Regions from separate parts of the Sphingomonas sp. CFBP 13733 genome, predicted to be linked through region 4. Evidence: riboswitches for the same ligand, from Rfam matches in the RefSeq annotation. Region 4 holds a riboswitch; each other region holds the start of a gene.

What was found. Region 4 has a riboswitch for cobalamin ahead of IFT71_RS13185 (TonB-dependent receptor). Riboswitches for the same ligand answer to the same signal wherever they lie in the genome.
Region 1: linked by a shared signal. The riboswitch ahead of cobW (cobalamin biosynthesis protein CobW) and the one ahead of IFT71_RS13185 (TonB-dependent receptor) in region 4 are both predicted to bind cobalamin.
Region 2: linked by a shared signal. The riboswitch ahead of IFT71_RS03125 (DUF1636 domain-containing protein) and the one ahead of IFT71_RS13185 (TonB-dependent receptor) in region 4 are both predicted to bind cobalamin.
Region 3: linked by a shared signal. The riboswitch ahead of IFT71_RS18235 (TonB-dependent receptor) and the one ahead of IFT71_RS13185 (TonB-dependent receptor) in region 4 are both predicted to bind cobalamin.

What each region holds. Positions count from the first base shown of each region.
Region 1 is NZ_JACYUP010000004.1:539,237-546,604, reverse strand. It holds gene IFT71_RS15055 (precorrin-8X methylmutase) at 1-167, opposite strand, end outside; gene IFT71_RS15050 (cobalamin biosynthesis protein CobG) at 167-1,291, opposite strand; gene cobN (cobaltochelatase subunit CobN) at 1,288-4,587, opposite strand; gene cobW (cobalamin biosynthesis protein CobW) at 4,593-5,642, opposite strand; cobalamin riboswitch at 5,780-5,996, opposite strand; gene IFT71_RS15035 (HoxN/HupN/NixA family nickel/cobalt transporter) at 6,157-7,194, opposite strand.
Region 2 is NZ_JACYUP010000001.1:732,503-739,870, forward strand. It holds gene IFT71_RS03115 (histidine phosphatase family protein) at 1-424, opposite strand, end outside; gene cobT (nicotinate-nucleotide--dimethylbenzimidazole phosphoribosyltransferase) at 421-1,434, opposite strand; gene IFT71_RS03125 (DUF1636 domain-containing protein) at 1,431-1,847, opposite strand; cobalamin riboswitch at 1,945-2,131, opposite strand; gene IFT71_RS03130 (ABC transporter ATP-binding protein) at 2,153-2,938, opposite strand; gene IFT71_RS03135 (FecCD family ABC transporter permease) at 2,932-3,927, opposite strand; gene IFT71_RS03140 (ABC transporter substrate-binding protein) at 3,995-4,843, shown strand; gene cobO (cob(I)yrinic acid a,c-diamide adenosyltransferase) at 4,840-5,439, opposite strand; gene IFT71_RS03150 (TonB-dependent receptor plug domain-containing protein) at 5,439-7,368, opposite strand, start outside.
Region 3 is NZ_JACYUP010000007.1:61,863-69,230, forward strand. It holds gene IFT71_RS18230 (PepSY domain-containing protein) at 1-1,216, opposite strand, end outside; gene IFT71_RS18235 (TonB-dependent receptor) at 1,170-3,341, opposite strand; cobalamin riboswitch at 3,510-3,750, opposite strand; gene IFT71_RS18240 (WD40/YVTN/BNR-like repeat-containing protein) at 3,913-6,177, opposite strand; gene IFT71_RS18245 (hypothetical protein) at 7,349-7,368, shown strand, end outside.
Region 4 is NZ_JACYUP010000004.1:137,503-144,870, reverse strand. It holds gene IFT71_RS13190 (catalase) at 1-939, opposite strand, end outside; cobalamin riboswitch at 1,162-1,400, shown strand; gene IFT71_RS13185 (TonB-dependent receptor) at 1,650-3,740, shown strand; gene IFT71_RS13180 (hypothetical protein) at 3,868-5,001, shown strand; gene IFT71_RS13175 (hypothetical protein) at 5,120-5,404, opposite strand; gene IFT71_RS13170 (ATP-binding protein) at 5,635-7,188, shown strand; gene IFT71_RS13165 (response regulator transcription factor) at 7,185-7,368, shown strand, end outside.

The DNA of each region.
Region 1 (7,368 bases), 400 kb from region 4:
GAAAAGCGGATATCCCCCGCCAGGGGGACAAGCCCCGCAGCATGGATCATCCGCACCGCGACCGGCTCCTCCTCGACGTCGAACCGCTCGAGATCCGCCTCGGCGCGGATCATCGCAAACGACTGGCGATAGATCGCGGCCCCGTCGGTCTCATAGGCATAGGGCATCAGGCGGCTCCGGACGGCTGGGAGAAATGGGCGATAATCTGAGCGGGTTCGAGCGCGCCGAGCAGCGGCGGCGCGCCCGCGCGCGCGCGCAGGGCAAGGTCGAACCGCCCGTCGCGCCCGGTCAGCGTCACGTCCGCAGGCCGCGCCCGCGCACACCCCTTGGCGCATCCCGACACGTGCAGGCTGCCAGCAACCAACGGAGCCAGCCGCCGCGCGAGGTCGCGCGTCTCGACGCTCGCCTGCGGGCAGGCGGGCGCACCGACACAGGCGTCGACCCCGGCGCGCACGCTGCTCTGGTCACGCGCGCTATCCGGCACACGGCCTTCGAGGATCAGCATCCGCCACGGCGTCACGCGGATCGCCGTGACCGGGTCTGCGGCGATCCGGTCGCGCAACTCTACTGCCGCGATCCGCCCGAAGCCGAGCGCGATCGCCGCGCCCAGCGGATGCGCCCCGGCTTCGGGCGGTGGCGCGGTGGGCGCGGGAACCAAGGTCGCGGGCTCCGGCACGGCCGCTGCGTGGCGCGCCATCCGCCCCGCCGCCGCACCGCCGCTGTCGACGAACCACCGCGCCAGCGCGATCAGCGCGTCGACCGCGGTGTCGCGCGTCACGTCCACCCCCGCCGCACGCCCCTCGCCGCGCACCAGCAACCTGCCGTCCACCGCGCGCTCGACCCGAAAGTCAGCGGGCGCGCGGGTCAGCAGCGGTGCAGCGCCCGCATCAATCGCAAAACCAACCTTGCCAGGCAGCACCGGCAGGTCGGACAGCCGCTCGCGCAACGCGGTGGCGATATGCTGCGTATCGTCCCCGTCCCGCCAGTCGGGCGCGACCAGCATCGCGCCGCGCGCCTCGCGCTCCGGATCGGGGTCGATCAGCCCGACCGCCAGCAACGCCTCGACCAGCCCCCGCCATCCCGCCTCGGTCACACCGCGGATCTGCAGGTTCGCGCGGCTGGTCACGTCAATCTCGCCATTTCCCCACGCCATTGCCGCATCACACAGCGCGAGTGTCTGCGCGCGCGTCAGCCGGCCGAGCGGCGGGCGGATCCGCACAAGCAGCCCGTCGCCCGCCGCCATCGGCCGCCACGCATCGGGGCACCATCCCTTGACGACGAACGCGCTCATGCCGGCAGCTCGAGCTGCGCGAGGATGGAATTACGCCGCGTCGGCCACAGCCCCGCCGTGTGCAACGCCGCGAACCGCGCGGTCATCGCCGCCAGCGCCGCGGGGTTTGCGCTCTCCAGAAACGCACGCACCGCGTCGCGCCCCAATGTCGCATCATAATAGAGGTCGATCAGCTCGGGCGACACCACCCGCGCCAGCTGCGCGAACATCGCCATATGGTCGAGCGTCGCGGCGATCTCCGCGCCCCCGCGAAACCCGTGCCGCATCATCCCCTCGACCCAGGCCGGGTTCGCCCCCCGCGCATGGACGACCCGCGCAATCTCCTCGTCCAGCGACCGCGCACGCGGCCGTTCCGGGTCGCGCGCATCGAGATGATACAGCGCCGCGGCCTTACCCCCGGCAACCGCCTGCGCCGCCGCGAACCCCGCCTCGTGCGCGGCATAATCCGCGGCGAGCAACAGGTCGGTCTCGGGCAAATCCTGGACATGGACGAACGCATCGGCGGCGGCGACCCGGTCGCGGATCCCCGCCGGATCGAACCGCGTCGCACCGTCGTCGACCGCCCCGTCGAGCGCGTGGCTCGACGCCGCCAGCCACGCCGCGCCCGCCGCTTCCCGCGCCGCCTCGCCGTACGTCTCGCCCGCATCGCCGAGCCCGAGCCCGTAGCGACCCGGCTCGGGCCCATAGACGCGCGCACCGACGGCAGCGCCGACGAACGGGTTCCAGTCGTCGGGCTCGTCGCGCGTCGCCAGCGCGCGCACCGCCTGCCCGAACATCTGGCCGAGCGCGGGAAACGCATCGCGGAACAGCCCCGACACACGCAGCGTCACGTCGATCCGCGGCCGGTCGAGCCTCGCCAGCGGCAGGATTTCGACCCCCGTGACCCGGTCCGAGGCAGTATCCCAGACCGGCTCCGCGCCGAGCAGGTGGAGCGCCATCGCGAACTCCTCGCCCGCGGTCCGCATCGTCGCCGACGCCCACAGGTCGACGACCAGCGCGCGCGGATAGTCGCCCTCGTCCTGCAGGTGCCGGCGGACCAGCTCGTCGGCCAGCCGCACGCCCTGCGCATGCGCCGCGCGCGACGGCACCGCGCGCGCGTCGGTCGCATACAGGTTGCGCCCGGTCGGCAGGACGTCGCTGCGTCCGCGCCACGGGGAGCCCGACGGCCCCGCCGCGATCCGCCTGCCCCGCAACGCGCTCAGCAGCCCGTCGCGCTCGGCCTCGCCCTGGTCGCCACGCCCATAGACGTGCAGCCCGTCGCCGAACTGGCTCTCCTTCACGTCGCACACGAACGTGTCGATCCGCGTGATCGCTTCCGCCTGGCTCGCCGCCTCGTCGAGCCGCAGCGTCGCCGCCAGTCCGGTCGCGCGCGCCTCATCGGCGATGTCGCGTTGCAGCCGGTCGCGACGCGCCGGGTCGAGCCCGTCGGCGGTTGAAAACTCGTCGAGCAACGATTCGAGCCGCCCCAGCCCCGCACCGCTGCGCGTGGTCGCGGCTGGCGGCGGGACATGGCCGATCGTCACCGCACCGATCCGCCGCCGCGCCTGCGCCGCCTCGCCCGGATCGTTGACGATGAACGGATAGAGCACCGGCATCGCCCCGGTCAGCGCCTCGGGCCAGCATTCCCCCGACAGCGCGACGGCCTTGCCCGGCAGCCATTCGAGCGTCCCGTGCGCGCCGATATGGATCAGCGCATCGCTCCCCCGCGCGCGCAGCCACAGATAGAAGGCGACATAGGCGTGACGGGGACAGCGCGACAGGTCGTGATACTCGCCGACCCGCGCCGCGCTCCGTCCACGTTCGGGCTGGAGCGCGATCACCACGCCCCCGCGCTCGACTCCCGCGAACTGGAACGCGCCGTCCACACAGCCCGGATCGTCCTCGGGCGCCCCCCAGCTTTCCTCGAGTGCATCGCGCAACACGGCCGGCAAGCCCCCAAGCGCCGCGCGATACGCCGCGACCGGCCACCCGATCCGCCCCGTCGCCAGCGCCTCGGCCAGGCCTCCGGATGCAGTCTCCCCGGTCGCATAACCCGCGGCCGCCAGGTCCTCGACGATCGCCTCGGCAGACGCCAGCGCGTCAAGCCCGACCGCATGCGCCATCTGATAATCCTTGCCCGGATAGGTCGACAGCACGACCGCGGGCCGCTGCTCCGCGACCGGCCGCTCCGCCAGAAGCACCCAGGCCGCGACGCGCGCGACGATCGCGGCGATCCGGGCGGGCTCGGCCCGGTGCTCGCGCCGAGCATAGCCGAGAGCGTCGTCGCGGACGCCGTCCTCCTTGAAGCTCGCGACGCCCGCGAACAGCCGTCCGTCGACCTCGGGCAGGACGACGTGCATCGCCAGGTCAGCGGGGGACAACCCGCGCGTCGACCCCCCCCAGGCGGCGCGGTCCGACGTCGCCAGCGCGACCTGGAACACCGGCACCCCCGCCCCGTCGAGCGGCGAGCTGTCGTCCGCGCCGCGGCCGGAAAAGGCGGTCGCGTTGACGATCGCCGCCGGGGCGAGCGCGACGACCCAACGCGCCAGCCACCCCGCCGCGCCCGGCGCCTTCAGCGACGGCGCGAACAGCCCGACGACGTCGAACCCCGCCCCACTCAGCCCGGCATGCAGCGCCTCGATCGGGTCCAGATCCGCGGCGGTCAGGTAGGAGCGGTAGAAAATCAGCAGGATTCGCGGCCGCGTCGCGGTCATCGCGAACGCCGCGAGGCACGTCACACCATCCCGCGGCTGCCACCCGCCGACCTCGGGGACCGTCTTCACCCCCGCGACCGGCCCGGCATAGAGCCCCGCCGCCAGCGCCATCTGCGCCAGCGCGGCTTGCGCCGCGACCGCGCCGCCATCGTCGCACAAGGCGGCGAGCCGGCGCAGCGTCGACACCGGCACCGTCGACGCCGCATCGAGCCGCGCGTCGATCCGCCCGTCCGCAGGCAGCACCGCCAGCGCGATCCCCCGCGCCCGCGCCAGTGCCTCGACCTGCTGCAACCCATAAGACCAGTAGGACCGCCCGCCGATCAGCCGGATCACGATCCCCTTCGCGCCCGTGCCTGCGCCACCGTCCAGCGTCCGCTCGACATAGGTATCGACCGACAGCGGATGCGCGAGCGCGGACAGATTGGCGAGCCGAAGCGACGGCAGCGGGTTCCCGTTCGCCGCCGCACGCCGCCACCCGGCCGCGAACGCGCCGAGATCCCCGTCCGAAAAGGACAGGACGACGAGGTCCGCCGGGCTCTGCGCGAGGTCCTGCGGGACCGCGTTTTCCTCCAGCCCGTGGCTTTCGCGGAAGACGACGTGCATCGTCGTCAGCCCTGAAGCGCGACCCGGATCCTTGCAGGGTCGATCCGGTCATGCTCGGCGATCACCACCAGGCGCGTCTGCCGCGCCTCGTCGGCGCGCCATGGCCGGTCATATTGCGTCCGCACCCGCGCCCCGACCGCCTGCACCAGCAGCCGCATCGGCTTGCCCGTCACCGCGGCATAGCCCTTCACGCGCAGGATGTCGGCGTCGCGCGCCAGCGTCTCGATCCGCGCGGCGAGCGCCGCCGGGTCCGCGATCTCGCCGAGGTCGACGATCATGCTGTCGAAATCGTCATGCTCGTGATCGTCCGCGCCATCATGATGCGACGGCCGCGCCGCGATATCGTCCTCCGCCGCCGCGTTCAGCCCCAGCACGACGCGCGGATCGATCACCCCGTCGGTCAGCGCGATCACTGGCAACGCACGCGCGGACTCCGCCGCGATCACCGCGCGCGCCGCGGTGACCCCCGCCTCGCCCGCCAGATCCGCCTTGGTCAGCAGCACCAGGTCGGCACAGGCAAGCTGGTCCTCGAACACCTCGGCGAGCGGCGTCTCGTGATCGACGCTCGGATCGGCGCGACGCTGCGCCTCGATCGCGGCGAGGTCGGGCGCGAACCGTCCCGCGGCGACCGCTTCCGCATCGGCCAGCGCGATCACCCCGTCGACCGTGATCCGCGACCGGATCGCGGGCCAGTCAAACGCCTTGAGCAAAGGCTTGGGCAGGGCGAGCCCCGACGTCTCGATCAGGATATGGTCGGGCCGCGGGTCGAGCGCGAGCAACGTCTCGACGGTCGGGATGAAATCGTCCGCGACGGTGCAGCAGATACAGCCATTGGCGAGCTCGACGACATTCTCGGCCGGGCAATCGGGGATTGCGCACCCCTTCAAGATATCGCCGTCGATGCCGAGCGTGCCGAATTCGTTGACGATCACCGCGAGCCGCCGGCCCCCGGCGTTGCGGATTAGGTGGCTGATCAGCGTGGTCTTGCCCGCGCCGAGAAACCCGGTGACGATGGTAACGGGAATCTTGGCCAGGGTCGGCTGGGGGTCGGTCATGCGATACTCTCCGGGCGTCGGAACGACAGCCACGGACGGACGCACGCCCGCAGCCACACGCGCGCACGACCTGACGGCCGCACGCGTTCGTCGCTCAGACGGAGTACCGTGCCGCGACCATCCCCTGGATCAAGGCAAGAGCGACCATGACGCTGGCAGGTCTCCTGGCTCGCGGGTCGAAGCTCGATGCACGCCTTCCCAGGTCTCGTGACCCAGTGGCTGCCCCCGCATCGGGGGCCTGTGCGTCTCGCTCACCGCTTACAGTTGCAGGGACAGCCGCGGCATTGGGAGGCAAAGCTCCCGCACCGCATTCCCATTCAAGCCCCGAAGGGCACCGGCGCGATCTGTTGAGGTTCGGTAGAACCAAACCTCGGGGTTGGGTTTAGAGGAGTTTGGCGACTGTGCCAATGCACCTGACCTCCGTCATCCTGACGAAAGTCAGGACCCAGAGCTACGCGTAATGCGCTGCCTGGCCCTGGGTCCCGGGTCGAGCCCGGGATGACGACGCTGCTCGTTACCCCCGCACCACCTCGATCTCGTCGAACCGCTTCCACCGGTAGATCGCGAAACTCAGCACCCAGCACGCCACGAACAGCGCGATGATCGCAAAGCCCAGCCCGTTGAAATTCTCACCCAGCGCCGAAGCGACGTCCCACACGCCCCCGCTCAGGCCCAGCTTCGATGCCAGCAGCGCGAGCGTCTCGATTCCGCCGATCGCGATCGCGACGATCGCCGAGATCAGCGTGATCGTGATGTTGTAATAGAGCTTGCGGATCGGCTTCACGAACGCCCATTCATACGCGCCGAGCATCACCACCCCGTCGGCACTGTCGACCAGCGCCATGCCCGTCGCGAACAGCACCGGCAGCACCAGCACCGTGCCGATCGACAGCCCGTCCGCTGCCTGGCTCGCCGACAGGCCGAGAATCGCGACTTCGGTCGCGGTGTCGAACCCCAGCCCGAACAGGAAGCCGAGCGGCGCCATGTGCCAGCTGCGCGTGACCAGCCGGAACATCGGCCGGAACAGCCGCGCGAGCAGCCCGCGATTGCCGAGCAGCAGGTCGAGATCCTCCTCGACATAACGCCCGCCGCCGCGGACATGGCCGAAGGTCCGCCACACCGATCGCAGGATGATCAGGTTCATCGCCGCGATCGTGAACAGGAACAGCGCGGAGACCAGCGTCGCGATCACCCCGCCCGCCTGCTTGAACGCCTCGAACTGCGCCAGCGCGCTCGCGGTCAGCGCGATTCCGACCGCGGCGATCAGGACGATCGCCGAATGACCGACCGCGAACCAGAAGCCGACCCCGATCGGCCGTTGCCCGTCCTGCATCAGCTTGCGCGTCACATTGTCGATCGCCGCGATATGATCCGCGTCGACCGCATGCCGCAGCCCCAGCCCCCAGGCGAGCATCGCGGTGCCCAGCATCAGCGGCTGCGCCTGGAACAGCGCGAACGCCCATCCCCAGGCGGCGATATTGGCCGCCACCAGCATCGCGAACATCCAGCCGATCCGGTGTCGCGTCGAACGACCGGCGGTCCGCCCGGTCATGATCTTGGTCATTGGCACATCCCCGGCGTCCGACGAGGACGGGGGCCTGCCGCGAACGACCGGGACGCGCGCCGACCGGACGCCCTGAGCGGCCGGCATGCGTCGCCGATGCGGCCCCCGCCGCATGGTCGTCGCTCAGACGGCGTTCACCGTGCCTCGGCCACCCCCTGGACC
Region 2 (7,368 bases), on a different contig from region 4:
CATGTGTCACGATCAATGAGGTTTCAGGTGTAAGGTCTTCGATCGCATCGGTAATTCTCGCGACCAGATCGCTCCACCGTTCCCCACCCGGTGGCGGTGCACCGTCCGGATCGTCCCAAAACCGCTGCAACGCCGCAGCTTCGATCTCCGCCGTAGCCAGCCCGTCCCAATCCCCGAAATCCAGCTCCCGCCACCGCGCATCAGTCGTCGGAGCCAGCCCCCGCTCCCGCCCGATCGCATCCGCGATAGCCTGCGATCGCCTGAGATCAGAACAGACGATCTGCTTGAAACTCAGCGGTTTTACCCGCGCGAAACAGGCCACCAGCCCCTCCGCCGTGACCGGACTATCGGTCCGCCCCAGCATCCGCCCGGTCAGTTTAGGCGCGCCATGGCGCAGCAGGTGGAGCAGAAACGGCCCACTCACGCCACCGACACCCCCGCCTCGGCAAACGTCGCCATCCCGTCATGCGCCGCCAACGCCGACCGAATCACTCCCACCGCAACCGCCGCCCCGCTTCCCTCCCCCAGCCGCATCCCAAGTCTCAGTAAAGGCTCGAGTTTCAGCGCTTGAAGCAATCGCTCATGCCCCGGCTCGGCCGAACAATGCCCGGCAATGCAATGCTCTGTGATGCCGGGATACGCCGCCGCAATCGGCGCGATCGCCGCCGACGAGATGAATCCGTCCAGCACCACCGGCACCCCCGCCAGCCGCGCCGCCACCACCGCGCCAGCGATCGCGACGATTTCACGCCCCCCCACGCGCCGCAACGTCTCGAACGGCGTACGCGGGCAATCATCATGCCGCGCAATCCCCGCCTCGACCACCGCAATTTTCCGCGCGATTCCCGCCACATCAACCCCCGTCCCCGGCCCAACCCAGTCCGCGGCGGTTCCGCCGTAACTGCGCAGACACAGTGCTGCGGCCGACGTAGAATTCCCGATTCCCATCTCCCCCACGACAAGCATGTCGAGCCCCGGCACGACGACGTCGGCGCCAATGTTGAGTGCGACGAGACACGCGGTTTCGTCCATCGCCGATGCCGTCGTGAAATCCGCCGTAGGGGTTTCCAGATCGATGTCGGCGATGATCAGCTCGAGCCCGACGGCATCCGCCAGCGCATTGATGGCCGCGCCCCCATGGCGGAAATTCTCGACCATCTGTGCGGTCACGGAAACCGGGAAAGCGCTGACCCCGTGCACCGCAACGCCGTGATTTCCCGCGAAAATTGCCACCCTCGCGCGCTCGAACCGCGGCCGCTCGCGCCCCTGCCAGCCCGCCATGAAGACTGCGAGGTCTTCAAGTCGGCCGAGTGATCCGGGCGGCTTGGTCAACTGTGCTTGCCGCAGCGATGCGGCCCCTCGCGCGGCTTCGTCTGCCGCAGGAAGGGCCTCCAGCGCCGCCTCGAACGCCGCGACCGTCGGGAAAAGCGTCACTGCGCGACATAGCCGGCGGGGGGCGTCCGGGTGATGAAATGCCCCTTGATCCCGGCCGGCCACTGGCGGAACGGCACCTGCCCCTCCGCACTCTCCGCATGCAGCACGGCATAATCGAGGATCGCGCGCGCCGCCTCCTCATCCGGGGTAAAGCGCCCCAGAACATAGCCGATTTTTGCCGGGCCGCGGACATGGATAGTGCAGAAATCCTGACAGGCGAACAGGCACGGCATCGCCTGGACCGCAATCCCGGCATAGCGCGGATCACTCGCCTGGACCGCCTGCAACGCCGCGACGAGTCTCGCACCGCCGCGCATGCCCTCGGCATCGTCCTTCGCATCGGTGGACGCGCGGCAGGTGCTGCAGGCGACGACGGCCGCACCGTCTTCGGCGGGAACCAGTAGATTTGGCATTGAAACCCCATGACATACGCGCCCGCGGCACAGGCCGCAGGCTGGTTATGTCGTCGCGCGGGTTTACCCCCGTCCGCTCGGCGCACCCTGGCCGGACGAAAGACGACTGCGACGGGCAGGTCTCCTGGCTCACGGGTCACAGCCCTTCGCGCCGCCTTCTCGGGACCGGGATCCCAATGGCATGATGGCACGATGGCTCGCCGCTTACAGTTGCAGGGGCAGCCGGGGTTCTCCCGTTCCCTTTTCATCCCCGTCGCCGGGGAACCTGTCGCGGTCAGAGGGATAGGCCGGGCGAGCGGCCCGGGTCAATCGCCCTGCGCGCTGTCACGCGTCAGCGGTACCACGACCGGTACGCCCTCGATCGATCCGAACCACGCCCGAACACCATAGGTTTCACGCAGCCGCGCCGGCGTCAGCACTGCCGACGGCGCGCCGTGGGCGACGAGCCGGCCCGCGTCTAGCACGAGGATGCGATCGCAATAGCGTGCGGCGAGCCCCAGATCATGCAGGACGGCGATCACCAGGACACCCCGCGCGGCCTGCGCCCGCAGGATCTCCATGACTGCGATCTGATGCGCGGGATCGAGCGACGCGAGTGGCTCGTCGACGATCAGCGCCGGCGCCTCCACCGCGAGCGCCCTTGCCAGCAGGACGCGGGCCCGCTCGCCCCCCGAAATCTCGGTCGCGACACGCGCCGCAAGCATGGTCACGTCCGCCGCTGCCATCGCACGGGCAATCGCATCACGATCCTGCTGAGAAATGCGCGACAACGGTGCGAGATGGGGCAAGCGGCCCAGCGCGACGAGACGTTCGACGCTCAGCGGCCAATGAAGACTTTGACCCTGCGGCAGATACGCGACCGTCCGCGCAATCTCACGTCGCGAGCGCTCCGCCAGCGGAACCCCGTCGAGCAGGATATCTCCCGTAGCGGGAACCAGCCCGAGAAGCGCCTGGACCAGCGTCGATTTGCCCGCCCCATTGGGGCCGACGATCCCGATGAGCGCGCCGCCCTCTGCCGAGAAACTGACATCGTCGACCACGACCCGCCCTGCACGGCGGACGCTGAGGCGGTCCGCGGTGAGGGCTACCATAGCCGCCGCTCGCGCATCAGGTGGACGAGGAACACCGGCACGCCGAGAAACGCGGTGACGACCCCGAGCTTGAGTTCGTTCGACGTCGGGATCACCCGGACCAGCACGTCGGCAAAGGTGAGCAATGCGGCCCCGCCCAGTGCGGAGGGAAGCAGGATCGCCGACGGCGAACGATCGGTCATCGGCCGGACGAGATGCGGGACGATCAGGCCGATGAACCCGATCGCGCCCGATACCGCGACCGCCCCGCCGACCCCGATCGCCACCCCGACCAGCAACCGCATGAGCGTCCGACGCAGATCGACGCCTAGCGCGCGTGCGCCATCCTCGCCGAGCGTCAGCGCGTCGAGCGCATGGCCGTCCCAGGCGACCAGCACCATGCCGAGCGCGATACAGGGCAGCGCCAGCGCGACATGGCTGAACGACCGGTCTTCGAGCGACCCGAGCAACCAGGTCATGATCTCCATCGCTGCAAATGGGTTGGGGGACAGGTTCAGCGCCAGACTGACCCCCGCGACCGCCAGGGTACCGACCGCAATCCCCGCGAGGATCAGCGACAAGGCGCTTTGCGACCCGGCCGCCAGCACGAACAGCAACCCCAGCGCCGCGAACGCCCCGGCGATCGCCACGATCGGCAGCATCGCCGGATGAAGCTCCGCCAGCCCGAAATACAGCGCGATCACCGCGCCCAGCGATGCGCCGTTCGACGCGCCCAGAACCGATGGCTCGGCCAGCGGATTGCGCAGGAATCCCTGCAGCGCAGCACCCGAAAGCCCCAGCATCGCGCCGACCGCCAGCCCGAGGATCGCGCGCGGCAGACGAAGTTCGAACAGGATCGCGCGTTCGATCGGATCGCCCTGCCCGCTGAGCGCCCGCACGACATGCGCCAGCGGGATCGCCGCACTTCCCACCGCGACCGACGCAGCGCCGGCCAGCAGCGCAAGCAGCGTGAGGCCACCGACCAATCGCGCACGCGTCACGCGTTCCATAGTGCCAGATCCCACCGCATCCGTTTCCGCCTAGCGCATAAGCGGCCGCTGCGGCAGGGCTTTGCGCATGCGCGGACGCCGTCTCCTGACCATCCTGATCATCGCTGCCGCCGGTGCACCTGCTCCGGCGGCAGCGCCTCGACCGCCGGCGCGTATCGTTTCGCTTAACCTATGCGCTGACCAGTATCTTCTGGCGCTGGCCGACCCCGCGCAGATCGTCGCGCTCACCCGGTTCGCGCGCGATCCGAACATGTCCGCAGCCGCCAACGCCGCGCGTACCATGCCAGTCAGCCGTGGCAGCGCCGAAGACGTGCTGATGCTCCGCCCCGATCTCGTGATCGCATCGCCGTTCCGACGCCAGACGGTCGCCGCCGTGCTTGCCGGACGGCACGTCGCGACGCTCGATCTGCCCCCCGCGGACAGCTATGCCGCGATCGTGAGGCAAGTCCGTCAGGTTGCTGCCGCCATCGGGCACCCCGATCGCGGCGAAACGCTGATCCGCCGGATGGACACCGCGCTCGCACGATTGCCGCGCGCGCCGGGAGGTGGTCATACGGCGGCCTATTATCAGCGTCGGGGTTTCCTGACCGGCACCGGCACGCTCGTCGACGAATTGATGCAGCGTCTCGGGCTGGCCAATCTCGCGACCCGGCTCGGCAAGCCGGCACTTTCGCAACTGTCGCTCGAACAAATGGCGCTGGCACGCCCCGACTATCTCATCGTCGAGAGCGCCACCGACCGCGTGACCGATCAGGGCACCGAAATGCTGCATCATCCGATTCTCGACGGGATCCCTCGTCTGCGCATCCCCGAGGCGTGGACCGTCTGCGGAGGTCCTGCCTATGTGCTGGCCGCGCAAAGCCTCGCGGCGCAGTTGCGCACGCCCCGTCCGGCTGGTCCTCGCCGCGGCCGTTAGAACTCGACGCCGGCCTGGGCCTTGACCCCGCCCCGGAACGGATGCTTGACCTGCCCCATCTCGGTGACGAGATCCGCCGCGGCGATCAACGCATCGGGCGCGTTGCGCCCCGTCGCCACGACATGCGTCATCGCCGGTCGCGCCGCGAACCCCGCAAGTACCTCGTCGAGTGGCAGATAGTCATAGCGCAGGACGATGTTGATCTCATCGGCGATGACCATCGCATAGCTCGGGTCGAGGATCATCCGGCGGACCTCGTCCCACCCTTCGCGCGCCACGGCGATATCGCGGGCCCGATCCTGCGTATCCCAGGTAAAGCCCTCGCCCATCGGCTTGAACTCGACCAGATCGGGAAAGGCGTCAAAGATGACCTTCTCACCGGTCGTCATCGCACCCTTGACGAACTGTACGATCCCAACCTTTCGCCCGTGCCCCATCATCCGCACCGCCATGCCGAGCGCCGCGGTGGTCTTACCCTTGCCCGGCCCGGTGTGGACCATGAGCAGGCCCTTTTCGATCGTCTTGGCCGCGACGATCTTGTCCTGGACGACCTTCTTCTTGGCCATCCGCGCCGTGTGCTCCGCCTCGCTCCGCATCAGAATGCTGCCTTCACGCCGGCATAGGCACCGCGACCCTGACCGACATAGCTGAACACCTCCTCGTACCGCTCGTCGAACAGGTTTTCGACCCGACCGAAGACCGATAGCCGGGGCGTCAGCTTGTACGCCGTGTTCAGGTTGACGAGGACATATTCCTGGAGCGAAACGCGGACAGGGACATAGCTCGGATCGGTATAGGCGTCGTCCTGCTGCCTGCCGTTATACCTGACGGTGAGCGTTGCCGAGGCGCGCTGGTCGCGGCTGAACGCGGTCATGTTGACGCTGCCGATATGGTTGGGGCGCCGGATCTCCACGCCCCCGTCCTCGCGCGCCTTCAGATAGGTATAGGCGAGGTCGAAGCGCAACTGCGCAATCGGCTGCGCTGTGGCAAACACCTCGACGCCGTGCTGCGTCGATCGCGTATCGCGGTTGCCGGGCGTTGCGACGAAGTCGGGGGCGGGATAGGTGGTAAAGATCTCGTTCGTCAGCCGACTGTCGAAATAGGTCGCGCCGATCGTCGCACGATCCCCCCCGAAAGCCTGTTCGACCCCGGCTTCCCACCCCTTTGACTTTTCCGGCTTGAGGTTGGGGTTGCCGATATAACGACCGTCCGAATAGCCGAAGAGATCGAAGTAGCCGGGGTTCTTCACGCCCGTCCCGTAGGCGCCGCGCACCCGCGTTCCGGTCGCAAAGCGATAGCTCGCCTGCGCGCGGTAGGTGGTGGTGTCGTCGAACCGGTTATTCTCGTCGCGCCGCACCGATCCGCCGATCGCTAGCGCGTCGTCGATCACGACGTCATACTGTCCGACGATCCCGACATTGTCGGTGTGCCGCCGCCCTGTGAAGACGAACTCCGAAGGGACCGGACTAAGCGTCTGAAATTCCTCACGCTCGACATCGACTGCGGCGGTCAGCCGATGCCGGATGCGATCGGTGCCGAACCGGAAGGCGCTTTCGAACGATCCCTTGTACCGGCGTCCCTTGTTGCCGAAGCTCAAGGCATCGTCGACCAGCGCCCGGCGTGTCGTATCGGCAAACTGGCCGCTGAGCGCATTCGTCCAGCGGCCATCCGCCAGCGCGAGTTCGGCGCGAACCAGCCCGTAATATGCCTCGACCGTGCTGCGCGCGCCTGGCGTATCGACGATCGTGCCGAACTGCGGGCCGCTCAATGCCGTGTCGTTGCTGTCGGCATCGGTATAGCTATAGCGCCCGACGCCCGTGACCTTCAGCGTGTCGGTCGGCGACCAGCTGAGCTTGCCCGTCGCGCCGACGCTCTTCGCGCCGATGTCGCGCGATCCGCCCCGCGCGGTCGGCGTGCCGTCGGTGAGGTAGGTCGAGCTCGATAGCGCGTAATCGAGATTGCCCGCCACGCCCGCGACCCGGGCGCCGCCCGAAAACGTGCCGAACGATCCCCCCTCGGCCCGCAGCGATACGCCCGGGGCCTCCGCGCCGCTGAGCGTGAGATACTGGATGACGCCGCCGATCGCGTCGGACCCGTACAGCGCCGATTGCTGGCCGCGCAGCACCTCGACCCGTGCCGCCTCGTCGGCAATCAGCGTGCCGAAGTCATATTCGCCCTGATAGGGATCGGACACTTCGATCCCGTCGATCAGCACGAGCACGTGATTGCCCTCCGATCCGCGGATCCGGACCTGCGTCGTCCCCCCGACCGCGCCGGTCCGGCTGACCGCCAGTCCGGGGACGTCGCGCAGCACGTCGGACACGATCCGGGTCTGCCGCTGGTCGAGCGTGGCGGCGTCGAGCACCGTCACCGACGCTCCGAGCTGATCGGCGGGAACCGCGTCCCCCGATCGCGATGCGGTGATCACCAGCTCGGCGGCGCCCGCTGCCGCCTCGCCCGTCGCCGCAGTAACCGGATCGGGCTCGGCCGCGGTCGGCGATGCAAAGGCCGTGGCGGTCGCGAGC
Region 3 (7,368 bases), on a different contig from region 4:
CGACCGCATACCAGTATGCATCGGGCGCCGTCAGGCAATCGACCGAGAGTAGCGGCGCGGAGCTCTCCAGATGACGTACGGCCCTCACGATGGCCACCTCTGTAGCTTGGGATGGCGCGAGTGTGACCGCATTCAACACTACTCGCCGCCCGTCGTGATAGGACAGCAGGACGAGGGGGGTTCCCGCATGGTGAGTCAACTGCGCTATCACCGCACCCTCGCCTGCTATGCGGAGCCGGTCGAGTGCTAGGTCCGGCATCGGATCAGATGCCTGATAGATCCGCACAGCCGCATCGTCTGGCTTCGTCCCGCGAAACAGATGGCCGGGATCGACCGACAGCCATCCGCTGAAGATCCAGGCGATCAGGAAGATACCACCCACCAGCCCCGCGACATGATGCCACAGCATCCAGCCGTCGTAGGGCGTCATTCGCCCGCCTTTGAAGCGCCGTGCGCCAATGCGGGTCCGCAGGATGCCGATCCACATCCCCGCGACCGCCGCGGCGATGCAGGGACCAGACACCCATAGCACGACCTGACGCCAAGCCGTTTGATCCTGTCTTAGAACCGTCGGATAGAGCCAGTGCGGCACCGAGCCGAGCCAATTCCAGAACCGCTCGCGACGGGTGGTCACTTGAAAGACGGTGCCCGTATTCGACGACACATAGGCCTCCGTGCCGGACGCGTCGGCAAGCGCAACCTTCCAAAGTGGACGGTGTCGATCGAAGCCGCCAGCAACCGTCCACTGATCCCGGGTCAGCCGTTCTACGTGCCTCGTCGGTGCGTTGGCAAAGCGGCCAGCGACCCGACCGGCGTAACGAGCATCGACTGGCCGCAGGACGGTACCGCGACTGGCGGCGAGAGTGGTGTGCGTTCCATCCCACCCGGTCACGCGCCAGACAGGCGCGCCGTCGCGCATCTCGAGGAACAGCTCCTGCGATAGCCGTCCGCCGTCCAGCGGGGGCGGCACGTTCACTGCTGCCCAGTCGATCGCCTCGCTCCCAGCCAGCTTATCGGCTGGCGAGAGGGAGGGATAAGGCACGTAGACCATCACCAGCCCGGACAGAAACCACATGGCGAAGAACAGGCAGCTGGCGATGCCGATCCAGCGATGAACGAGGTACAGCCAGCGCCGGGCAGTCTTGCCAAGCGCCGGCCGCCTGAGGGCGTTAAAAGCTGGCACGAAGCGAAACGTCGACCGAGCGGGGACGGCCAAGGACCCACTGCTGATTGTTGTACGTGTTTAGCGCGTAGGCCCGGTCAAACAGGTTGTAGCCGTGGATATTGACCGCCAGGCGTGGTGTCACCGCAAAGGAAAGCGTGGCATCGACCGTGGTGTAGCTGGGGACGCGGAAGCTGTTGGCGTTGTCCGAATAACGACGCCCGACGTAGCGCAGCCCGGCGCGCGCCTGGAGCGAGCGCGTTGCGTTCAAACGCAGCCAGAGATTGGCAAGCGTCTCGGGGACGTCTGGCGGGGTGTTGCCGTCGAAGCTCGAGCCGCCGGAGACGAAGTCGTCGAACGTCGCGTTGAGCACGCTGCCGTTTGCATCGATCCCGACGCCGTAGGGCAGATCGAGCGATACCGCGGCCTCGATCCCCCTGGCCGATCGCTGGCCGACCTGCTCGACCGGGCTCGTCGGGGTCAACTGTGCCAGCAGGCGTTTCTTGACTATGCGATAGGCGGCGAGGGTGGCGGTGCCGCGACCGTCGAGGAACACCGCCTTGGCGCCGACCTCAACTTGGTCGCCGACCGCGTTGCTGAACTGAACCTGCCCGGTCGAATAGGTGGTCAGCGTCCCCAGAGGATCCACGCCGGTGGCATACTGCGCATAGAGCGACACCGTCGGGATCGGCTGATAGACGCTACCGACCCGCCAGGTCACGTTATGCAGCCGCTTGTCGAGCGCGAACGTCTCGGTGCTGACGCCGCCTGGATAGTCGATCGACCAGCGGCGGATCTTGTCGTGCTCGTAGCGCACGCCACCGACGATCGAGACATGCGTGCCGAGTTTCAGCCGGTCCTCGGCAAAGACCGCATATTCGGTGGTGCGCGTACGATAGCGCGGTGCGATCCCCTGCGTGTCGACGATCGGACCTGGATCGAACGCTAAAGGATCGACCTCCGAAACCTGGGGGTCCGAACCGAAGTTGTGGGAGTAGGTGAGTTTGATGAGGTTGACGTCAAAGCCCACGACAAAGTCGTTGCTGACGCCATCGGCGATGCCTGTCCTGAGCGTCACGCTGCCCTGATCGCCCCATTGCGTCTGATCGTGGACGATGCCGGTCATGTCGGTGCGCAGGATGCGCCCCGGTGTGCCGGTGTTGCCGCTGCCGTTGGCGCAGACGCCGTCCGCGGCGATCCAGCAATAGGTTTCGAGATTGAGCCAGGAGCGTTTGGAGGTGAGACGATAGGCCTGGTTGCTGACGGTGACCGCATCGCTCGGCGTCCAGTCGACCTGCAGGCTGGTACGGTTGTCGCGGTAGCGGATAAAGCCATCGCGTGTGTTGTAGTTTCGCTCCCCGATGCGGTCGTCGAGCCGTCCTTCGATCAGCGGCGTGCCGAAATAGCGCATCGGCTTCTGGTCGCCGTAATCGTCCCGTGCGGTGACGACGAGCGTGTCGGTCGGTGCCCAGCGCAGCGTGCCCGAGACGGCATGGCTGCGCGACTGGCCACGATCGACATAGCCGTCCGATCGGCGATAGCTGCCGTCGATGCGATAGGAGAGGCGCTCGGTGATCGGCCCGCCTGCGCCCGCCGCGACATGGAAGCTGTCCTGCGAGCCGTAGCCGATCTCGCCCTCCACGTGCGTCCGCTGCGTATCGGGTTTACGCATCAGGACATTCACCGCACCGCCCAGCGCGCCCTGGCCGTAGAGCACCGAGGCTGGGCCGCTCAGGATGTCGATCCGCTCGACCATCCACGGATCGGTCGGAAAGGTGATCGTGCCGGCAGCCGGGAACAGCCTTATACCGTCGATCAGCTGAAGCACGGATCCCTGGCCGCTGAAGCCGCGCGCGGCGAGCGCGGTGCCGCCATTGCCGGGGTTTCCAGCGTTGCTGATGCCCGGTGCGCGGCTCGTCGCGTCGATCACCGACAGGTCGCCGCGCGCGCGGATCGTGGCGCCATCGATGACCGAGATCGTCGCGGGGGTCTCGAGCGGCGTGAGGCCCAGGCGGCTGCCGGTCGCGTTCGGCGTGGTGAGCGTGTCGCGCGCCTGCTGGCCGACAACCAGAATGTCCTCATTGTCCGAGACAGGCAAAGACTGAGCGTTGAGCGGTGCTGCGAAAACAGGTGACAGCAAAGCCCCCGCCACCGCGAGGCGAGACAATAGGAATGGCATTACGGTAATCCCCGGGGCGTCGAGCGAACCCGGCAGGGACCTCCCGCGAACGGCCGACATCCGCGCCAGCCGGACGCGATTGCGACCGGCACGCATGCCCGTGCGGTCCCCACCGCACACGTCGTCGCTCGACGGAGTACCGTGCCGCGGCCACCCCCTGGGCCAGGCAAGAGCGACCAGACGCCGGCAGGTCTCCTGGCTCACGGGTCATCACACGATGCACGGCCTTCCCAGGCCCTCATGACGAAACGTCTGGCCCAGTGGCTGCTCCTTCCTTTGCAGGAAGAAGCGAAATGCATCGCGCTCGCCGCTTACAGTTGCAGGGACAGCCTCGGCTTCAGGTGGCAAACCACCCTCACCGCGTTCCCTATTAAGCCCCTTTCGGGGCACCGACGCGATCATGCCGACCGTCTCCAGCGGAGCAGGTCAGCGGGGACGGTGTATCCTGACGAAGACGATCCGGCAATTGGTCGACGCGACGATCGCAAAAGTCCAAACGGAGTGTCGGTGCCCATTAACGAATGTCGGAAGTTGGGAAGCGACAGATGCGTCGAGAACGACCGGAATTGGGTCAATGCGCTCCGGCACGCACGGGTTGCGGCAAAGGATCTCCGTAGAAGATGCCTCGGCCATCGGTCGCCAAGTAGACGCGGCCGAAGAGGCGAGGATCGCCCGTGATGACTCGGTATCTAAGACCCCATTGATGCGCGTCGTCGTTAATCCGAAACCAGCGCGCGCCCGCGTCGGTCGAGCGCCACAGCCCGCCCAACGTCTTCGTGACCCCGAAGGCATAGAGAGTCGGCACGTGCCCGCCGGGCGCCGCCTTGCCGAGACCGAAGCTCACGAAATACATGTCACGCAACAGCGGATTGGCTGGCGTGGACGCCACGAACGTTCGGGCTCCGTCGCTAGTGTGGAAGAAGCGGCCGCCTAGGATCAGCCAGAGCTCGTTGGCCGTTCCCGGCGTTGCCGCCGCCATTGGTTGAAACTCCCGTGCCGCCGGGCGCGAGCTGGCAATGCTGGCCGGGAGTCCCTGCGCGGGTGCCTGCGTGAACGTCTTCGCCCCATCACGACTGACGAATATACGCGCACCAGTATAGTCGATCGCGTACCAGGCAAGGGGGTCGACCTTGTCGGCGACCGCATAGGTGCGTTCCGGTAAACCCTTGGGTCGCCACCAGATCCGCCCCCTATCGGCCGTGGCGAGCGTCACTAGCCCAGACACCAGGAAGGTGCTCCCATCCGCTGAAACAGTGATCGGTGCCTGGCCATCGGCGTCGATCCGCCGTGGCGCGGCGGGCCCGATCGCGATTGGCGACGCCAGCATCTTATGCCAGCTGCGGCCTCCATCCTCCGACCAGCCGAGCGACGCCCCCTCAGGATCGGGAGAATAGCCTGATGCGCTCCGAACGATGATCTTGGGCACCACGCCGGCATAATCGACATTGTTAGTCTGCGGCAGGTCGGGATCGGCGAAGGCCCGCTCCGGCGCGCGGTCGAGCCGATCGTGGACGAAGCCGTGCGTGTCGCCGATGCCGGAGATCAAATGGGGCCCCTCGGGCGGACTGACGAGGCTGAGCGGCACCGCCTCTTCGATCCCGGTGACCCAGGGCCGCCAAACCATATCGGCCTTGTCCGCTTGCCTGGTCCGGAACACCGTCAGCCCCGTGGCATAGGCAAGCGTGGCACCGTCGAACGGATCGAACGCCAGACCCGCGATCCAGCCGCCAAACCCACCCTTGTCGAGCCGGAGCCAGGGGGCCGGCGAGAGATCGCGTGAACTCCGCTCCCGCAGGCTCGACCAGTGCGCGCCGCTGTCGGACGACAGCCAAACGGTATCGCGATGGTTCCAGCGATCGACCGTCGACACCGCCAGCCGGCCGGGATGGAGCCGATCGAGGCTGAGCCCCATGTAGCCGCCCTCGGCCTCGTCACCGCGCTCAGGCGTGATGTTCGTCCATCCGCCCGACCTCGGGTCGAGCTTCCAAACCTCACCTAGTGCGATCCCGTTCGGACCGATGTCGGAGCAGTAATCGATGTAGAGCATGCCCTGTTGGTCTACTGCCGCCTTGACGGGCAGCATGGTCGAGGCCGGACCTCCGGTGACGGCGCTCCAGCTTCGACCGGCGTCGGTCGAGCGGTACAGGTGTTGCACCGTTGCATCTGCGACGCCGGCATACATGGCGCGCGACCGGCCAAGGGCAGTTTCGCCCGGCGGGCCGAAGACGACGAAGGAGACGCCGCCATGGGTGTGGTTCGCGGCGGGACGGCCAAGCCCCTTCCACGGGAAGCTCTCGACCTTGTGCCACGTCCGGCCGCTGTCCTCACTGTCCCAAAGACCGTCGTGCCGCGATCCGAAGAACAGGTGCGTCCGCCGATCCGGATCAATCGCTAGGCGTTCGCCCAGACCGCGACCGTCCTCGTTGCCGCCCATGCTGAAGGGAACCGGCGTTATTTGCCAGGAAGCGCCGCGATCGGCGCTCCGCATGATCGCCGCAGGTTGGTCGAAGTACATGCCCGCGGCGAGGTAAATGATGTCTGGGTCTACCGGGTCCGGCGCGATGCTTTCGACGCCCATGTAGCTGTTCTGCGCTTGGCCGTCCTGGAGCGCAATCCAGCGCTGCGTAAGGGCATCCCAGCGATAGGCGCCACCCACATCGGTGCGCAAATATGCAAGGTCCCTTTCGGCGACGCTGAACACGATGGCGGGCGAGAACCCGCCGCCACCAATCACGACGTTGTTCCATTTGTACGGCAGTTGGGAGGGAACATGCAAAGTGGGAGCGGCAGCGAGCGAAGCTGCCGCGAGTCCCAGAAGCGGGATAACGAGTTTCACGCGGTCACCCTCTCCGATGTGGCCATTTAGCGAAGCAGGATCGGGACGGATAGTCGAGTCGTCTCACATATCGGCCTAGCCCCCGCCAGAAACGCTACACTCGATTCAGGTGCTGATTCGTAGTTCGAAAACAAATTTGAACTGGTGTGTATCGTCGGATTAACGTCCGTCCGCTTTTGGGCGCGGTGCGATCGATCACGAACGGCCGTATGTGGGTTTGCCTGCCCTCCGATGCTTGGCAGTTCCGCCCATTCCCAGACGCTGGACACTTTGTTAAGATTATCGAATGTTAGCCACGCCACCCCCGATCCCCCAATGCGTAGCGAGCATGGCGGAAGTTAAATCTCAGTCAGTCGTGCTTTTCGGGCGCGGTGATGCGATGCGAACTTTCCTTAGCCAAGAAGAAGATCGCAGCGGTCCATTCGAGATATCTCTTTCGCCAGATAACGATGAGGGTAATGCTACCGCTATTTTGCGCTTCAATATGGAAACGCCATTTCGCGCGATTGGGGGCGTAATGTATCACGCGCCACGAGCAAACTTGCGCGTGTTAGGGTGGGCCCTTCAACCGCCTTTATGTTCGCCTAACCTAAAGCGTCCTTCATCGCGAATGTCGGCTAACCACCACATTCAGCCGTTCCGACGCCGATCGCGCCCAATGACCGAAAGCGCCCAAAATCAGACGCCGTGGCGGGTAAGCTTCGTTTCTCAAAACAGCCATTCATTCACCAAGATGGCTCCCGATTGTCATTCTCCAAAGGCAGTTTTGAAAAGGTGACGGGGCCTGATCTCAGGAGAACGTATAAATTTGGCTGCTGCTGACAGCTTCGAACCGCACCGGCGCTCGTTTAATCCTCCATCGTGAGACAGCCTAGCGCGAGACAGGGAGCAACTTACGTTCGCGGATGCGGGACGATCGATGCTACAAACACCGCTCAGAACGCTTCAAACTTGATAGGTAAGCAGGTGCGTCCTATCGTGGCACGCGGGTTATAAGCGCCGTGGTTGGGATGGTATTAGAGTGCTGATGCTCCTGCCAGTTGCCCTACTGATGTTCCAAGGCACGCCAGAACCATTGACGCAGCGGCCGTCAGTCACGGCTATCGAACCTACGCCGGCGCCGGGATCTGCAGATAGAGAGATCATCGTAAACGCGACTAGGAGGCCCCGAGTGGCGGGCATGGTCAAGCG
Region 4 (7,368 bases):
ATCGTCGGTCAGGTAGTTCCAGGTCGCGGTCGCCACCTGTGCCCCGTTCAGGTTGCGCACGCCCTGGCGGCTAATCCAGCGGAACTTGGCGAACACCGTTTCGCCCTTGGCATTCACCAGCTTGAAGGCATGGACGCCGTTGCCGTCCATCGTCCGGTAGGATGCCGGCGTACCGAGGTTCGAATAGACATGCGCGAGCATGTTGGTCGCCTCGGGCGTGGCCGAGAAGAAGTCGAAGAAGCGATTGGGGTCCTGCTTGTTCGTCACCGGCGAGGGCTTGAGCGCGTGGATCATGTCCGGAAACTGGATCGCGTCGCGGATGAAGAAGATCGGCAGGTTGTTGCCGACCAGATCCCAATTGCCCTGATCGGTATAGAATTTGGTCGCAAAGCCGCGCGGATCCCGCATGCCCTCGGGGCTGCCCGAGGGGTGGATCACGGTCGAGAAGCGGACGAACACCGGCGTCTGCTTGCCGGGCATGAACAGCGATGCACCGGTGATGCTCGAAATGTCCGCGGTCGCGGTGAACACGCCGTGGGCACCGGTTCCGCGGGCATGGACGACGCGCTCGGGCACGCGCTCCCGGTCGAAGCGTGCGAGCTTCTCGATCAGCGTCGTGTCCTCAAGCAGGACGGGGCCAAGATCGCCCGCCGCCTTCGAGTGGCGGTTCTCTCCGATCGGCGCACCATTGTCGCGGGTCATCTGAGGCGCGGCGGCACTGGCTGAATCACCCTTGGCTTCGACGGTGCCGGCAACCCCGGCCTGCGCCAGCGCGGGCTTGCCGGCGCTGGACGGTGCCGCCGCGGTCGTCATGCGCGTTTCCGCCTGCGTCTCGGCCGGCGCCACCGTCTGCGCGGCGACCGGCTGAATCATGGCACCCGCCGATGCCGCAGCCAGCAGCATCGCCGTCACGGCCTGACGGCTCTTCACGTTCTTCATCTCGATCCCTTAATCCTGCATGCCATCAGCGTGGCATCCCCGCACAGAGCGTGCGGCACCGCCGCCTCCTGATCGAGGACGCGCATCGCGCCAAACGGAGCTTCTGGATCACAGCAATCGAGCAGGACGATCGAGCCGCCATCGCGCCGCTCGCCCCGGGCGATTGCCGAACCGCCGTGACCGGGATAGACCGGCGCCGCTGACCTGTTCGATCCGAGCAGGGCGGCATGATCGCGTCGGTGCCCCGAAAGGGGCTTAATAGGGAACGCGGTGAGGGTGGTTCGCTACCTGAAGCCGAGGCTGTCCCTGCAACTGTAAGCGGCGAGCGCGATGCATTTCGCTTCTTCCTGCAAAGGAAGGGGCAGCCACTGGGCCAGACGTTTCGTCATGAGGGCCTGGGAAGGCCGTGCATCGTGCGAGGACCCGTGAGCCAGGAGACCTGCCGGCGTCTGGTCGCTCTTGCCTGGCCCAGGGGGTGGCCGCGGCACGGTACTCCGTCGAGCGACGACGTGTGCGGTGGGGACCGCACGGGCATGCGTGCCGGTCGCAATCGCGTCCGGCTGGCGCGGATGTCGGCCGTTCGCGGGAGGTCCCTGCCGGGTTCGCTAGACGCCCGGGGGATTACCGTAATGCCGTTCCTATTGTCTCGCCTCGCGCTCGCGGGGGCTATTCTGTCGCCTGTCTTGGCAGCACAAGTCCACGCCCAGTCCGTGCCGGATCCCGATACCAAGGACATCCTGATCGTCGGACAGCATGCCCAGGACACGCTCACCACGCCGAATGCGACCGGCAGCCGCCTGGGCCTCACGCCGCTCGAGACCCCCGCGACGCTCTCAGTCATCGACGGCGCCACGATCCGCGCGCGCGGTGACCTGTCCGTGATCGACGCAACGAGCCGCGCACCGGGCATCAGCAACGCGGGCAACCCCGGCAATGGCGGCACCGCACTCGCGGCGCGGGGCTTCAGCGGCCAGGGATCCGTACTCCAGCTCATCGACGGCATAAGACTGTTCCCGGCGGCCGGCACGATCACCTTTCCGACCGATCCGTGGATGGTCGAGCGGATCGACATCCTGAGCGGCCCGGCCTCGGTGCTCTACGGCCAGGGCGCACTGGGCGGCGCGGTGAATGTCGTGATGCGCAAACCCGATACGCAGCGGACGCACGTGGAGGGCGAGATCGGCTATGGCTCGCAGGACAGCTTCCATGTCGCGGCGGGCGCAGGGGGGCCGATCACCGAGCGCCTCTCCTACCGCATCGACGGCAGCTATCGCCGATCGGACGGCTATGTCGATTGCGGCCAGTCGCGCAGCCATGCCGTGTCGGGCACGCTGCGCTGGGCGCCAACCGACACGCTCGTCGTCACCGTGCGGGACGATTATGGCGACCAGAAGCCGATGCGCTATTTCGGCACGCCGCTGATCGACGGTCGGCTCGACGACGGCATCCGGGAGCGTAACTACACCACACGCGACGGCGGCATCCGCTACCTGGACAACCGCACCAGCCTGCAGGTCGACTGGACACCGAGCGATGCGGTCACCGTCAGCAACCAGGCCTATCGCCTCACCTCCAAACGCTCCTGGCTCAATCTCGAAACCTATTGCTGGATCGCCGCGGACGGGGTCTGCCCCAACGGCAGCGGCAACACCGGCACTCCGGGCGGCATCCTGCGCACCGACATGACCGGCATCGTCCACGACCAGATGCAATGGGGCGATCAGGGCAGCGTGACGCTCCGAACAGGCATCGCCGATGGCGTCGGCAACGACCTTGTCATGGGCTTCGACGTCAACCTCATCAAACTGACCTATTCGCACAATTTCGGGTCTGACCCCCAGGTTTCGGAGGTCGACCCCTTCGCGTTCGATCCCGGTCTGATCATCGACACGCAAGGCATCGCACCGCGCTATCGCACGCGCACGACCGAATATGCGGTCTTCGCCGAGGACCGGCTGAAGCTCGGAACGCACGTCTCGATCGTCGGTGGCGTCCGCTTCGAGCGCGACACGATCCGCCGCTGGTCGATCGACTATCCAGGCGGCGCCACTACCCAGACGTTCGCGCTCGACAAGCGGCTGCACAATGTGACCTGGCGGGTCGGGAGCGTCTATCAGCCGGTCCCGACGGTGTCGCTCTATGCGCAATATGCCACCGGCGTGGACCCGCTGGGGACGCTGACGACCTATTCGACCGGGCAGGTGCAGTTCAGCAACGCGGTTGGCGATCAGGTCGAGGTCGGCGCGAAGGCCGTGTTCCTCGACGGTCGCGGCACCGCCACCCTCGCCGCCTATCGCATCGTCAAGAAGCGCCTGCTGGCACAGCTGACCCCGACGAGCCCGGTCGAGCAGGTCGGCCAGCGATCGGCCAGGGGTATCGAGGCCGCGGTGTCGCTCGATCTGCCTTACGGTGTCGGGATCGATGCGAACGGCAGCATCCTCGACGCCACGTTCGACGACTTCGTCTCAGGCGGTATGCGCTTCGATGGCAATACCCCGCCGGACGTGCCCGAGATGCTCGCCAATCTCTGGCTGCGCTGGAACGCGACGCACGCGCTCCAGGCACGCGCCGGGCTGCGCTACGTCGGACGCCGCTATTCGGACAATGCGAACAGCTTCCGCGTCCCCAGCTACGCCACGGTCGATGCAACGCTCTCCTATGCAGTGACGCCACGGCTCGCGGTCGACATCCACGGCTACAACCTGTTCGACCGGGACTATGCGATCAGCACATACAACAACCAGCAATGGGTCCTCGGCCGTCCCCGCGCGGTCGACGTCTCGCTTCGCGTCGGCTTCTAGCGCGCCCCGTGACCGGCAGCCCGCGGGACGGGCCGCCGGCGATGTCGCCCCCCGGGAAAACCCCGGATAGCCGGTCGCGCGCGCGCCCGCCTAAGCCGCATGGCCACCCCATAAGGAGACATTGCGCATGCCGTTTTACCGGGCTTCCGAGCTGTTTACCCTGCGTCCCGTGCCGCCCACGCTCGGCAAGCCGGCATGGATGAACCTGCGCGCCGTGCCGCGGGCACCCTGGGCGGGGGAGCCGGAGGCACTGCGCGGGCCTGGCATCTACGGCATGTTCCATGACGACCGGCTCGTCTATGTCGGCCTGTATGCCGGCAAGGCCGAGCGGCCCTTTGGCGGATCGGTCCTCGAGCGCTGGGAGAAGCACGTCACCTATCAGACGCTGCGCTCGCCCTATGTCACCTTCGCCCGTCGGCATCTCAAGCATCTGCATGCGCTCGCCGCCGCAGAGCCCAACGGACCGATCGAGACGATCGTCGCGATGCTGGCGCTGAACGGCGATGAAAGCCCGCTTCTCCAGCGCAAGGGCGGCAGCTGCACCTTCGCCAAGGCGCAGCTCGCAGCCGCACACTGGGATGTGTTCGGGCCGGGGAACGAGGCCACGATGCTCGATCACCTCGGCTTCACCTATCTCCAATTGCCGCGCGACCTGGCCGCGACCGTTCTCCCCGAGCCCGGGCAGCGGCCGAGCGCATGGGTGAAGAAGCACTGGCTCGCGCCGATCGAGCGGGATCTCATTGCCGCGTTCATGCCGCCCTGCAACGACGGCACCGAACCCGGCGACGCGCCAGCGGTCGATCCGGTCGCGTTCGAGGAGCGGCTCGCCCGGCTGCTCGCCGACCGCCCCGCACCCGCCGTCGAAGATCTGGCCGGAGAGAGCGAGGCCGACGATGAAACCGACGGTGACGAGGAGGCGCTGCGCACCGAACCGACCGCCGCACCGAACGAGCGCGAGGCGCTGCTCGACGATCTCGCCCGGCTCTGCCCCGGCGCGCTGGAGATCTATTATACCGACGTTCCCGATCTGCGCATCCGGCCGCGCTCGCACGCACGCCGGGTACTTCTGAACGTCTTTGCACATGGCGGCGGGCTTGCCTGCAGGACCAAGGCAAGCGTGACGGCCTGCCGCGCGCTCGGCTTCGATGCGAACGACGCGCCGGCGGGCGTATCGATGAGCGCGGCGTTTCCGATCGACCTGTCCCGCCACTCCGCGGCGGATCTGTTCGCAGTCGCCGGTGCTGCCCTCCCCGGCGACTGACCCGCCGGCCCTGGGGCCGACAAGCCCGTGATCGCGTGCCCTGACGAGCGACAAGCCCGTCAGGGCACGCGATGCCCCGCTACCCAGACCTTCCGGTTCCGCGTCTAGTCGCGGTCATCTATGAATCGCTCCAGCGTTTGTCCCCCCACAGGATCAGATCGCGGCCGACGAATACGACGCACACGTCGCCAATGGCAAACGCCAGACCCAGCCATGTCAATCCATGAGATAGCAGCAATGCGGGCCACGCGACGGCGAGCACGATCAGCATCATGCCGATCGGCCGCGTCAGGCGGTTCCACCACCGCCGCGGCACGACCTGATGGCTGTAGACGATGACGCTGCCATCCTCCTGGTACCAGAGCTCGCGCACCGCGTGAACCGGATCAGGTCCTTCCGTCATCGTACGGCTGCGCCCGTTACGCGGTGACGATTCCGCGATCGCGAGACACTATGGGCTGGCATCGATACATTCCCGGGGCTGGCTCGCGATCATCATGGCCATCGCCGCCGCGCCGAAAACCCGGGAATTTCCCCGATGGCCTATCGGCGCCGGATGCGGCTAGGCAGCCCTCAATGCCGCTGCCTCCCTCTCCGCCCCGCCTCTCGATTGGTGCCGTAGCCGGCAAAACAGTGCCACGACTGGCCGACCTTCCCTGGCTCATCGGCTATGCAGCGGCGTTCGCGGCCGCGCACCAGGCCGCGGCAGGCTGGGGCGGTCAGGGCTTCTACTCGCTGCTCTATCCCGCCGCGGGCGTCAGGCTGGCGCTGCTGTGGAGCCGTGGCCCGCGGCTGACGCTGGCGGTGATGGCGACGGAACTGATCGTGCAGACGATCGCCGGCATCATCGTTCCGGGCCAGGCCGGCTGGCTGACCGCGGCAAACGGCGTCGCCCGGCCCGCGCTGACCTATGGCATCGTCGTCTGGCTGGTCCGCCACGTCGCGGCGCGGTCGCAATCGAGCCTCGGCGTCGCGCCGATGCCGCTCGGCCTCGCCGCAGTCACCGCGCCGGTCGCGGCGACCATGGCGGCGCTGCCCTGGACCTTGTTCAGTCCCGAATTGACGGGCGTCTCGGGCCTTCGTCAGACGGTGGCATCGCTGACGGGCTTTGTCGTCGGCGACCTGCTCGGCGTGTTGCTGATCGCCCCGCCCTTGCTCTGGGTGGTCCATGCTTGGCAGTACCGGCCGCGGGCATTGCACCGTCCGACGCTGCGCCAGCTTGCCGGACTGGCCGAAGCGGCCGTCGTCCTCGGCGCAGCGATCGCCGCGAGCACGCTGCTGGCGGAGATCGGGCTGGGCGTCCCCGCCGCCCCGGCGCTGCTCGCGGTCGCCTGGATCGGTTTGCGTTTCGGCCGCACCGCAGGCTGGTGCGCGATCGTGATCGTGGCGGCGATCGTCCTGCCCTTTACCGCGACCGACCTGCCCGTCGCCGAACGGCTCGCCTTGCACATGAGCCTCGCATCGATCGTCGTCGTCGGCTACCTCGCCGGCAGCTTCGCCGATGCGCAGGCGCGGGCCCAGAGCGACCTGTCGCGCCGCGACCGCATGCTGTTCCAGGCGGAACGGCTGAAGACGTTGCGCGCCATGTCGGTAGCGGTGATCCACGAGATCAGCCAGCCGCTTTCGACGCTGGCGATCGAGGCCAAGCACCTGCACGAGATCACCGTCGCCGCCGATCCGGACATCGCCCAGACCGCTGCGCTGATCGACCGCAAGGCGGCGGCGCTGTCCACGCTGGTCCGCCGGCTGCGTCGTTTCGGCGGTCGATCGGTCGACGAACCCAGCGCCCTGCCCCTGTCCGCGCTGGTCGAGACCGTCACGGCATTGACCCGTGCCGAGGCCAGGGCGGCGCGGGTCGTGGTGGAGGTGTCGCCCATCGATCCCGACCTGGTCGTCTTCGGCCAGGAGATTGAGCTCGCGCAGGCGGTGGTCAATCTGGTCCGCAATGCGGTGCAGGCGTGCGACGGTCGTGTCGCGCTCTCCGCCCATCAGAACGACGACCGGGTCGTGGTCATGGTCGCGAACCGCTGCCCCGATCGGCGGGAAGCACGCCCCGGCATGGGCGTCGGGGCGCTCGTGGCGCGGGCGATCGTCGAAGCCCATGGCGGCACGGTGGAGCGTGTCACGCACGCCGACGGCACCATCTGCGCGACGCTATCCCTCCCGCGCCCCGGAGCCGAGACATGACACTCCCCGCCAATCAGCCGGATCGTGCCGCCGTCTATGTCGTCGATGACGACCATGACCTGGGCGCGGCTGTCGCACGGCTGCTCTGCCGTCACGGTCATGCCGCCGAACCCTTTCTCGACCCGGTCATGCTGCTGTCGGTCTATGCCGAAGCACCGGCGCTGTGCATCGTCACCGACA